One region of the Paenibacillus suaedae genome, then DNA from elsewhere that is predicted to be linked to it. Evidence: riboswitches for the same ligand, from Rfam matches in the RefSeq annotation. Region 1 holds a riboswitch; each other region holds the start of a gene.
The links. Region 1 has a riboswitch for cyclic di-GMP ahead of RQP50_RS00425 (4'-phosphopantetheinyl transferase family protein). Riboswitches for the same ligand answer to the same signal wherever they lie in the genome.
Positions count from the first base shown of each region.

Region 2: another riboswitch for cyclic di-GMP. It lies ahead of RQP50_RS17620 (CAP domain-containing protein); the one in region 1 lies ahead of RQP50_RS00425 (4'-phosphopantetheinyl transferase family protein).
Region 3: another riboswitch for cyclic di-GMP. It lies ahead of RQP50_RS24390 (CAP-associated domain-containing protein); the one in region 1 lies ahead of RQP50_RS00425 (4'-phosphopantetheinyl transferase family protein).

Region 1 is NZ_JAVYAA010000001.1:86,332-90,623, forward strand. Features, by position in the region: gene RQP50_RS00420 (copper amine oxidase N-terminal domain-containing protein) at 1-1,919, shown strand, start outside; cyclic di-GMP riboswitch class I at 2,489-2,575, shown strand; gene RQP50_RS00425 (4'-phosphopantetheinyl transferase family protein) at 2,659-3,414, shown strand; gene RQP50_RS00430 (amino acid adenylation domain-containing protein) at 3,396-4,292, shown strand, end outside.
Region 2 is NZ_JAVYAA010000004.1:125,596-129,887, reverse strand. Features, by position in the region: gene RQP50_RS17630 (NAD(P)/FAD-dependent oxidoreductase) at 1-286, shown strand, start outside; gene RQP50_RS17625 (class D sortase) at 394-1,107, shown strand; gene RQP50_RS17620 (CAP domain-containing protein) at 1,181-2,239, opposite strand; cyclic di-GMP riboswitch class I at 2,368-2,458, opposite strand; gene RQP50_RS17615 (SpaA isopeptide-forming pilin-related protein) at 2,588-4,292, opposite strand, start outside.
Region 3 is NZ_JAVYAA010000007.1:275,086-279,377, reverse strand. Features, by position in the region: gene RQP50_RS24395 (macrolide family glycosyltransferase) at 1-1,130, shown strand, start outside; cyclic di-GMP riboswitch class I at 1,308-1,397, shown strand; gene RQP50_RS24390 (CAP-associated domain-containing protein) at 1,608-4,208, shown strand.

The sequences.
Region 1 (4,292 bases):
AGCTGTCCTCCGGCTCATCCTCGTTCACGCTTGGACAATCAGCTGGTGTTCCAGTGATTACGAAGGTTAGCCAAGTGGGCAATTATGGAGATGGACGCGATATTCAGATCAGCTTTAATCGCTCCTCCGATGAATCGCGCGTAAGCTACTACCGGATTTTTGCAGTGAAATATTCGGATGCTTATCGCTTTGATTTGACTGAAGCAAACCGGGTTTCATCTAGCAATTATTATGATGTCTCGAAGAATGGCTATAGCATTACTTCAACATTGCCATCTAATATGCGTGATGTGAATGGCTCACTAATCCGCAGAGGGGAAACGTACCGTCTGTTCGTCATGTCAGTTTCGAATAGCAACTCTGATTACAATGCATTGTCGGGCGCATCTGATTCCATCAATATTTCGAATAACTCAACGGTGTACAGTGCTTCCAATGTAAGAGTAAGCGATGTCGGAGATTATAATGACGGCCGCGATATGATGGTTACCTTCAACCGGGCCTCGGATGAATCGAATATTAGCCAGTATCGAATTATGGTTGTGAAGACGAGCAGATCGTACCGCTTTGATGTATCCGAAGCGAACAACGTATCCAGCTACAATTATACGTCGATGAACCCGAATGGCAGAGACGTTAGCCTCAAGCTGAGCTCTACTGCGAGAGACGTAGATGGGGACCTGATCCGTAACGGAACCAGCTACCAAGTATATGTGCTTTCTGTTGGACGCGGCAGTTATGTGAATTCCCTGTCCAGCTCCTCAGATACGATTACGTTGTCTAACAATTCGACGGTGTACCCTGCAACGAACGTATCGGCAAGCAGTTTGGGTGGAAACTACAATGATGGACGGAACCTGAGTGTAACATTCAACCGTGCTGCAGATGAATCGAATGTGAACCATTATCGCGTCATGGTTGTGAAGTCTTCCAATGCAAGCCGTTTTAATCTAACAGAGGCCAATCGAGTTAATAATTGGAACTCAGCTGTCGTGTATCGGAGTGGCAGTAGCTTGTCGCATGTATTCGATGCGGATGCAAGAGATGTAGATGGAGCACCGATTCGCAACGGCAACAGCTACCGGGTATTTGTTCTGACTGTGAGCTCCAATAATCAAGCAAACAATGCATTGTCTGCTCCATCCCCAGAGGTTACGCTTAAAGGCAACGCTTCGGTTGATGTTGTGACGAATGTAGAAGCGAAGATTATTGGCAAAAACGGTAATGCCAGCGACATTGAAGTAGGCTTTAATGCACCATCCAGTAATTCGTACGTAAATGAATACCGTATTATGGTCGTCCGCGCAGATCAGTCCTATGCATTCGACGCATATAGTGCGGGACAGGTGAGATCATCCAGCTACATTCGGGTTGGGAATCAGAGTGGCTATGTAAGACAATCGCTAACAAGCGGCTTGCGGGATGTTCAAGGCAACGACATTCAAAAAGGTGTTGCTTACCGGGTATTTGTGCTTACGGTAGCTGACAATAGAAGCGGCTCCTCGAATGCCTTGTCTTCGCCTTCTGGTGAATTTGCCTTGGTAGATCAATCCGTGCAGGCACCTACGAATGTGTTTTTGACAAGAGAAGGGGGGAATGACTTCAAGGCCTCCTTCTGGAAGCCAAGCAACGACAGCGGGATTGCCTATTATGCAGTGATGGCCGTTCCTTCCGGTTCAGCGGGTTCATTCGACCTGGATCAGGCAAATCGTGTGGCAGGAAGTAATTATAGATTGGTTAGAGTAACAGACGATGGTTCAACCATATTCTCGCTGTCCAATAATGATGCATATGGAAATCCAATTCGCAGCGGCGTTGCCTATAAAGTATTCGTTATGTCCGTAGCGGATGGGCGCAATGCAACAGTGAATGCACTGTCCACCGCATCCAATGAAATGACAGTTGGTGACGGATATTAATCCCCATGATGTGAAATAGAGAAGATAGATAGATGGCATTCAATAAGAGCCTCGGAATGATTTCCGAGGCTTTTTATGTATCACCAAGAGTACAAGAGAGTTGTGTAATGAGTAAGAAATGACTTCAGTGTTGTCTATTAGGTAATTGGTAGGGGAGAGGGGGGCTAAGCAGTAGTGGCTCTATAGGAAAATCGACAAATGTGTCGAGCAGTTGGAGGGAATTGCACGAATCTATGGGAGCAAGGATGGAGAGGATAGGGGTGTTTTTGTCGGAAATAGGGTGAAACAACCTTGAAAATGACTACAAAATGACAAAAAATGATTTTTCGTGTCGAAAAATTGAAAAGTGTTATGAAAAAGTATTAATCTTTTCATTCGAGCAACCGATATAAAATATGGGTCTTGAGTTGGATAGGGGATGCGACCGTCCAACATGCTGATATGTAATATGTACTTTAGACCTATTCACGCGATACATGTCACAAGAACTAGTGCGTAACATTGCTATGACATTCTTGCCTGATAATCGATCTGCAACACGCAATGGATACATCAAGAAGAACAACATCAGGATTGAAAGGCAAACTCTTCGAAAGATGAGGACGCAAAGCCGCGGGCCTAACATCTTCACGGATTACGGCGGCCGGGTTGCCATTAATGTTGCGGTAACTACACAACGGTTATTCGGTGACAAGGCTATGCAGAATGGCCTTTTTTTTGCGCACAGAAGCTGGGGTAAATGATGGAAATTGTGTTGCTAAAATGGGACGAGTGTACTTCCTACGAAGACATAGATTCATTGATGGATCGATTTATCCCGTTCGTTACACCTGAAAAATACAAAAGGTTAGATAGACTTCGGAACCGTGAAGATTTTTATTGCACGGTTGCGGCTGACATATTGGCCCGCATGCTGCTATGTCGAACCTTGAAATGTTCGAATAACGAACTTGTTATTCACACTCATCCCTTCGGCAAGCCATATGTGGAGGGTGATCCAGTATTTTTCAACATCTCTCACGCCGGTGCGTTCATAGCAGTGGCATTGGATGAAGCGCCAATCGGGATTGATATTGAGCAAGCAGGAGAATGGAACATGGACGTGGCTAGGCTGATATGCTCGCCGCGTGAGTTGGAATTGCTTGCAAATACGAACGACAGTCGTGCGCGTCAGGAATTGTTTTTTTACATATGGACGGCTAAGGAAAGTGTTCTGAAGGCATTAGGAACGGGTCTCAGCCTGCCTCCCAGCACATTCGAGATTGTGCAGGAGACAGCTGTACCTATACAACATAATCAATTATGGAATGTTGATCATAATTATGTAAAGCAATATGTCGTTCCTGTAACAGGCTATAGTATGACTGTGTGCGCACAGCATATGGAATTTGCCAAGCAAATAGAGTACATCACATGGGAGCAGTTGACTCATAGGTTTACGAAATGGGTTGGATCGTACAAAGGAGAGGACGAGAATTGGCTTTCATGGAATTAACAGTAGAACGATTGGCAGGCTATGACGTACATTCTATCGAGCTGCCTGAAGAGACAATGCGTCTTCTGAAGAAGCATTCGGCCGAGCATTCGGTCAAGTTGGAATCCGTCATGTTCAGTGCGTGGGCAACGCTGTTGTCCCGGTTCTACAACTCGCAGCAAGTAACTCTTCATGCCGTTCAAGCGGGACACGGCAATGCAAACCATACCGTAGTCAGTCAGGATGACGTAACCTTGCAAGGAATTATGAATATTCATAACAGCTTGTCGGCTTGCGCAGAAGGACGTAACCTGACTTGCTCTGAAATAGCTTCTGACAGTGATGTGGCAACGTATTGCTGGTACGGAGAAGATGTTCGGCCCGTGCTTCCAGAGGGAGAGCAGGTATGTGACCTGCACGGCTGCATTCAGCATGCTGCTGGAACGGGCGCATTACCGATGTTCACAATGTATTACAAGGAAAATCAGTTCCAGTTATCGACAGTAGACAAGCTGGGTGAGTACTTCTTGCAGCTGCTGGATGAAGCTGTGAAGCATCCTCAGAAGCGTATTGGCGAGCTGGAAATGCTGACAGAGCAGGACAAGCGCCAGTTAATTGAGGGGATGAATCAGACGCGAGCTGAATATCCTCATACATTCACGGTTCAGGCGCTGTTCGAGGAACAGGCTCAGCTGCATCCGGATCGAGTAGCTGTTATCGAAGATGATCGCGAGTTGACCTATTGCGAGTTGAATGCTCGTGCGAATCAATTGGCGCGCAGGCTGCGGAAGCTTGGCATCAATCGGGAACAGTCTGTTGGTATTATGGCAGAGCGAAGTGCAGAGATGGTTGTCGGTATCTTAGCGATTCTCAAGGCGGGAGGAGCTTATGTTCCACTT
Region 2 (4,292 bases), on a different contig from region 1:
CGTGAGACTTTCCGATGGAAGGATCATTGATGGAGAGCGTGGATTTGTTGCCTTCGGAGGCAATGAGGTGAAGTCCTCCCTCGCAGAGCAGCTTGGGATAGAGCGGCATGAAAATAAACACATTATGGTGGATCCACGTACGAAAATGACCAATGTTCCCAACGTATGGGCGGCAGGAGATGTGTGTGTGCATTCGGAACAGGTTACGATTGCGATGGCGGAAGGTTCACAAGCTGCCATTTGGATGCATAAAGCAATCCTTCAGCAGGCTTCCCCTAAGGAATGATCCTCACCACCTTAGGCTGCTGGCCTCGAATTCCGGCAACTGCTTGCTGCAATTGAGTTTTGCTGACTGCTATCGTATTCCCTAAGGAACCTCATCTCATCGTCTTGGTGGGTCATGGAAAATATATTGCAGCATGCGGTACAATAGAGGCACGAACATACCGCGTCAAGGGGGTGCCTCTTATTACGAAGAAGAATCAAATCATGTCCCGATTGCTCGGTGTCACGGCTCTGTTGTTTCTCCTTGCTGGGTTAGCTCTTATCCTATATCCGAAGTGGAACCAATACAACGAACAACAAAGGGAGCTTCGGCTCCTTACTGAGTGGGACAACTTGCCGCAAGACAGCATTCAAGTTACCTCCAAGACACAAACCGATTCAATCACACCAAAAAAACGGGAGCCTAAATCCATTGACGGCCTCCTTGTATATGGAGCAATATCTATCGACAAAATCGATCTGCGAGAGCCTATGGTAGAGGGAGCCACACCTGCTTCTCTCAAGGTTGGAAGTGGAATCGTTGTCCCCGGCCGAGTGCCGGGCGAGATCGGCAACTTTGTATTGGCGAGCCATCGCAGTCTGACATTCGGCAGACACTTCAACAGGCTCGATGAGTTGAAAAAAGGCGATAAAGTTCAATTGGAAACATCAGATCAGACCTACACGTATACCGTGCAATCAAAATCCGTCGTAACCCCAGAAGATCTGTCCGTTCTCGATCAGAATCCAACGGATCGGGAGCTGACACTTATCACCTGTGATCCAATCGACACAGCTACACACCGGCTTATTGTGAAGGCTGTCATGGAGAAGACTCCATAACGCCGTAACAATCAAAGACGCCTCCAACACCACTGTTTCTGTGGGATTGAAGGCGTCTTTTTACCACGGCCTGCTAGCTTCGTGGCGTATAGAAGTTTTCCGTGTAGTAGACTTTCGATTTACCTCCGAAAAATACGCCTACACCCATTCGCGAATAATCTCCTAATATGTTGGCACGATGCCCTTCCGAGTTCATCCAGTTCTCATGAACGAAGATAGCACTCGTCTGGCCAGCGGCAATATTCTCTCCTGCGGACTTATATACGATTCCGTCTGCCTTTATTCGATCGAACGGCGACTTGCCATCCGGATTATTATGATCGAAGAAGCTTCTTTCTCCCATATCACCGCTATGCTTGCGTGCTGTTCCTGCGATTTTATCGTTCCATTGCAGCGGCTTCTTGCCATTGCGTACGCGAACTGCGTTCGCTAGATCGAATATTTGCTGCTCGAAGCTTGTCCGCAATTGCTCGCTAGGCGTACCGAAGTAACCCTTGAACGACAACTCCACAGCTTCAGCAATGAATTGGACAGCTGTTACCGTGCCGCGCTGACTCACATCATAGAACACCGTCGCATAAGCATCGCCTACCTTGTGCATACTGTATGTTCCGCCGTTATCCTTGTAGTTATAGATGGTATTGCCTTTCTTAATTCGGCTGATGGAAGACCCGTAGGCTGCTGTAACTTCCTGCTTCGTCGAACCAAATCCAATGCTGCCATAATCAGCCTTAGCATTCGAGTATAGAGCTACAACTTTCTTGTTGAGCACACCGACCTGCACATACTGCTTATAATCCTTGTTATAGATGTACCACTCGAACCCGTACTCGCTTACGTCTTTGCGTGCTGGTTGGCCCAGCCGCTCGAAGAGCTGCTTCTCACTCATACCGAGCGAAATGCCCTGAACCTTGACTCCTGCCGCCTGTACATTCAACAATTCTGATGCAGCAGTCCCGCTTCCGCTAGTTTCATCCGCTGCATAGAGAGTTGTCCGTGGCATGAACATGCCGAACAGCAATGCAGCACTAAGCCCTATTGCAATTCTTCGCTTGCTGCCTACCAATGATTGTTTTTCTTCTACTTGCCAGTTTGCGTTGTTGTCAGTCGTTTCCGTACAACGTGTCCGCATCCTTACCATCTCCCATTCTTTGACGTTATCCGCTCGAATGAGATGAACACCAGGGGCGCTTCTTGTTATACAAAAAAAGCGCCACCCTAATGGCGGCGCACTTAAATAGACGCTCGTATTGTCGCAATTAGGGCAACCCGGCTGTCATCGCATTGTGTAAATGCATTAGACCCGTGGCTTTGCGTCCCCTGCTTTCGCGAGGGTTTGCCATTATCCAAATGTAACCGTTATATGTCTATGGTAACATGCAACAGAACTGCTTGTACACTCCTGAACGATTGTAATCTTCTGTATGTGGACAGAATAGTAGGATACCCGCCAAGGAACTCTCCCTGGCGGTTCATCACATCAACGTCTTACAAATAATCGCTTCCGAGCAATCCACATGAGTGCTGCGGCAGTAATGAGAATCATACCGACGATTGGCGATGCAGGCGCTTCTTCACCAGTTTGCGGCAGCTTGCTGCCCGGCTTAGGATTCGGCTTCTTCGAATCCGTCTTGCCTCCTAGATCTGCATCATCAGGATTTCCTTCATCATCCTTGTCACCGTCTGGATTGCCCATGCTTCCACCCGGCTCCGTCGTATTTCCTGTATCGGGATCTGTCGTCTCACCAGGTACCGTAGGCTGATCAGGGTCAGTCGTCGTTCCAGGCGTTGTTGGCGTTGTTGGCGTTGTTGGCGTTGTTGGCGTTGTTGGCGTCTTGGGAACTGTAGGATCGACGATCTGCCCAGGGACCGTTGGAATGTTCGGATCTGTCTTAGGAGGTGTCTTGTCGTCTGGCTTGCTTGGCTCCCACGGTTCATAAGGATCCGTCTTGCCCCCTCCCCCTCCATCGGTATAACGAACATTCTCGACCGTAACGATAGTCAACTGCCCTCTCGTAATTTCGAACCCAATCCATGTAGTATTGCGAATATAGCCGCTCGGTGCCTCTGTCTCCTCGAAGAAGTATTTACCCGGCTTCAAGGCTGGAAGGGATGCTTCTCCGTTTGTATCCGTCGTTAAGATCGGAAGCTCTGCTCCTGCCTCATCTTTAACCGGCTGCTTCTCCGCATCCAGAAGGCGGAACTTGGCACCAGACAGCTTTTTCTCTTTATTGTCATAAGCAATCTTAATCAGCTTCACTGAACCCGTCGGCGGCAAAGCGAGTGTATTACGCACAATGACTACTGCTTCCTTGCCAGCGTTCACATCAAACTCGATTAATTCCGTGTTCAACACATATCCGACTGGCGCCTTCGTTTCTTCTGCATAATACTTGCCCGGATACAGGTTAGGAATCGTGACTTCGCCATGCTCATTCGTGATTAGCAGCGGCAATTCCACGCCTGCTTGATCCTTGACTGGCTGCTTATTCGCATCCAGCAAACGGAACTCCGCACCTGGCAATTTACTTTCTTCATTGGCCACATCAACTTTAACCAACTTAGCAGTTCCGGTCTTAGGCACTTCAGGCTCACGTGTATTCGGTACCTTCACTTCAGGTTCTGCCTTCTTGCTTACTGTGAATTCGAATAAATCGCCGTTCAACACATACCCTACCGGTGCCCTCGTTTCTTGCGCGAAGTATTGGCCGGGATTCAGATTCATAATGATCAATTGGCCATGTTCATCCGTTACCAACTGTGTCAATTCTTTGCCTGTTTGATCCTTGGCTAGCTGCTTATGTGCATCAAGGATGCGGAATTCTGCACCAGGGAGTGTAGTATTCGTGCCTGCCGCCACTTTAATGACTTTCACCGTTCCTGGAACCAGTTTGTTCAAGACGGTAATCGGTGTGTCCGTTCCGTTCTTGACTTCAACTGTAATGGGCTGAGTATTGAGCACATACCCTTCTGGCGCTGTCTTTTCTATTAAATAGTAGGTGCCGCTCTTTAAATTTTCGAATTTCAGGATACCATCTGCAACAGTTTGCCTCGTAGCAATGATATTTCCTTTCGCATCTTTAAGGACAAATTCCGCACCAGAGAGCAACGCACCGCCAGCTTCATCTTTCTTAATTACAGTAATGGAGCCAGGAAGTGATGTGTTCTCAACCGTACGCGTTGCT
Region 3 (4,292 bases), on a different contig from region 1:
CCATTCCGGTGGTAGCCGAATTAGTCAATAGAGGCCATCAAGTTTGGTACTATTCCTTTCTAGAATTTCAGGAAAAAATAGAAGGTGCTGGCGCTGCATTCATTGCTTGTGATGAGTTCTTGCCCCAGCTTTCACAAAAGGAATTGGATCGCAAGGTTGGCAAAGATTTTACAGCATTAATTGAGATGGTTGCCGATACGACCATTGCTTTGGATGAGAAGGTATGTCAGGAATTAAGGGAAATTCAGCCGGATTGTATTGTATCTGACTCTATATGCTTTTGGGGAAAATTATTTGCTAAAAAACTAGAAATTCCATATGTTTGTTCGACTACTACCTTTGCTTTTAATCAGTACACTGCGAAACTGATGAAGCGTGGTTTTATCGATTTATGGAGAATGATCGTGGGTTTGCCCCGAATGAACAGAAAAATTCAGTTGTTAAAGAATCATGGATATGAAATTGAGAATTTTATATCGATTGTTCAAAATAATAATGAAACAGACACCATTGTCTATACCTCGAAAGAATTCCAGCCGATGGCGGATACGTTTTCTGAGCGATATGCTTTTGTCGGACCATCCATCAGACAGTCTCCGTCGATACAGATTAATAAAAAAGATAGAAAACGAATCTACATTTCACTTGGGACTATACTGAATCAAAATCAAGATTTTTACCAAAAAGTTATTCAGGCATTTGCAGATACGGACTATGATGTTGTGATGTCAGTTGGTGAAAAAACGGAGATTGCTTCTCTTGGCAACATACCAAGAAATTTTACAGTGAATAACGTCGTGGATCAAATATCGGTATTGCAAACAGCCGATGTATTTATTACCCATTGCGGTATGAATAGTGTGAATGAAAGCCTTTATTTTGGAGTTCCAATGGTTTTATTTCCGCAACATAGCGAACAAGGATTAGTGGCTGATCGGGTTGCTCAACTGGGTGCAGGTTTACAGTTGAAAGGAAAGAAGCCAAAATATTTGGCAGCAGCGGTATCTGAGGTGTTGACGAATCGGACATATCAGGAAAATGCGCTAAAACTGTCAGAAACTTTTCAGAATGCTGGTGGTGCAGTAGAAGCGGCCAATGTGATTTTAACTAAAATTCGAGCGAAGTCTTAATGGTACTTTCATGATCCTTTTTTAAAAATGGGGCAGCTTCATTGAAGAGGTGCATGACGAACATAAATATCGTACTGGGTTGATAGACCTGGTACTTGATGAATTTTGCGTACCTATAGGCACAGTTGTATACAAGCTGTTCATTTACATGTTACTATAGACATTTAATCTGTAACATTTGGATAATGGCAAACCCTAGCGAAAGCAGGGGACGCAAAGCCACGGGTCTAATGTATTTCACAATGCGATGACAGCCGGGTTGCCCTAATTGCGACATTACGTGCGTCTTTTTTTATTGCGCTGCCATTAGGGTGGCGCTTTTTTTGTGCTATTGTAAAGCGTCCCCGGTGTTCATCTCATTTGATCGCAGAATGTAAAAGAATAGGAGATGAAATGATGCGGCCATGTTGTACAGCAACCAACAACGCAATGTACCAAGAACAGCATAAACACATTAAAGCAGGAAGAATGCGGCGTATGACGATTACAGCTAGCGCTGCGCTGTTAGCCGGGATGCTTATCTATCAGCCGACCCTTTATGCAGCGGATAAGCTGGTCGGTAGTATGATTACTGTCACGAAAACGAACAATGCTCCGCAGGCAGGGGCAGACCAACTGCAAGGCATCACCATAGGAATGAGCGAGGATCAACTATTCCAAAAAATCGGACTGCCGGTTCGCAAGGATCTAAGTGAATATGGCTTCGAGTGGTATATTTACAATCAGGATTATAAACATTACTTACAAGTTGGTGTTCAGGACCACAAGGTCGTTGCACTCTATACGAATGCGAATGATTCTTATGGCAGTATTGGATTCGGTTCAACCAAGCAGGAGGTAGAGGCAGCCTTCGGATCTTCCCTCAGTCAAATTAGGAAAGGCAATACGATTTACAATATGGACAACAGCGGACAATATAGCCTGTACAAGGTCGGCGGTATGTATGCAACCGTGTTCTATGATCTCCATCAAGGGAATACGGTGACGGCTGTCCAATTTATTGCCCAGGATGTGGAACTGGCGTTCAAGGGGTACTTTGGCACGCCTAGCAAGCGATTGCAGACAAGCTTTGAGCAACAAATCCTCGATTTGGCTAATGCTGTGCGTGTCCGCGAGGGCATGAAGCCATTGAAGTGGAATGAAAAGGCTGCGGGAACTGCTCGCAAGCATAGCGACGATATGGGGCTGAGAAGCTTCTTCGATCATAACAATCCGGACGGCAAATCCCCGTTCGATCGGCTGAAGGCGGACGGAATCGTATACCAAAAGGCAGGGGAAAACATTGCTGCTGGACAGTCGAGTGCCATCTTCGTTCACGAGAACTGGATGAACTCGAAAGGACATCGTTCGAATATTTTGGGAGACTTTTCTCATCTAGGGGTGGGTGTGTACTTCGGGGGGAATTCAAATGTATATTACACACAGAACTTCGTCACGCAGAATTCCGTCGACGATAAAAAGCCCGATCCTGATGTTGTATCTCCTAGCCTCAGCAAATCTAAGGTTCTGACAGGAGATCCATTCGATGTAAAGGTCGAATATTCTGTGTCGAAAGCAGTATATTCAGCTTCATTCAGTCTTACTTATGACAGCCGCTTGACTCTCTTAGATATTAAGCCAAGCGTTACGATGGCTACCTATCAAAAGTTGAACTATCCGGATGTCCCGCTTATCACGACAAAGAACATAACCGATTTACCTAATGGCCAGAAGCAATTGGATTACTCCGTCAATCTCAACGGAGGCGCTTATGAAGGAGACGGCGACATAGCAACCATCGCTTTCTTGAGCGACCAAGAAGGGAAATATACCTTCAATCTTGTAAATGCGAATCTGTTCAACGCAAACAATGAACGGATCCGAATCGGTTACATTCACTCGTCTACCGTTGATGTCATCAAGCCGTCTGTTCCAAATCCGAATCCGAAGCCAGAGTTGCCTATTTCGTCTTCCTCATCTGAAGGCTCTAGAGGTTCTACTAGTTCTACACCTTCGACTTCTGTGGGAACAATTCCAGCCGGTAAGACGATGAAGGCAGGATTACTGGCAGAGACGATGAAGGAGCATGCAGTGAATGCGGAGTTTAAGATAAATGCGAATACCGTGAAAAAACAGCTGCAGGACAAAAATGCCAAGCAGGTTCAACCCGATATTAGCGATGTAAGCATGAAGGATTACAATGAAGTCTCCTTCACGCTTGACAAATCGGCCGCCAAACTGCTGCAGGAATCAGGCAAGGATTTGCTTCTGTCTACAGCCGAATTCGATATTACCATTCCGAATAAGTCTATTGCGGAACTCATCGGAACGAGCGGACTCGAGCTTGTGGTGTCTCTTGCAGAGCATAAGGACAAAGGTTTTAGCAAGCATCATGGCGAGACGACCTTTACGTCTCCGATGATCACGATCCGTGGGCCGCAAGAAGCAAAGAATATCCTGTTGGAAATCTCCTTGAAGCTGATGGAAGCTACAAAGGATATTCGTAAGGCAGGCGTGTACGCAGAAGCTCAAGGCGTAACAACAAATGCTTGGAGCTATAAACTGGCCGGAATGAAGGCAGCTGATAAGAAGCATATTTCCTTCCAGGTCACGCAGTTCGGCACCTACACGATTGCAGAGCATGCAAGATCCTTCAATGATCTTACTGCACATTGGGCAAAGGATGAAATTGAAGTCATTGCAGCTCACGGACTGTTGTGCGGCAAAGACAGCATACACACATTCAAGCCGAACGACGTTATTACCCAAGCGGAGTTCGCCACCTTGCTTGATCGCTTGACGAATAACGGAAATACTTGGGAACAGCGGATTGCAGAGCCTGGGGCACGTAAACCGATTACTCGCGAAAAAATGGTCGTGATGCTTACGCGGGCATTGAAAATTGATCTGTCCCATTCAAGCGCTTCGCTTGGATTTAAGGATGAAGCACTCATCTCACAGGATGCAAAGACAGCCGTTGTGTACGCAGTGAGCAAAGGACTTATCAAAGGAACCACCGATAACAAACTTGATCCGGCGGGAACGCTCACTCGAGCGCAGGCGGCACTCGTTTTGTACCGCGTGATACACGAGCAATAAGATATTCATCATGACACAAAAAGCAGAGATCCTAGATTAACACATAGGATCTCTGCTTTTTTTTCCTTTTATGGGGTGTACCGC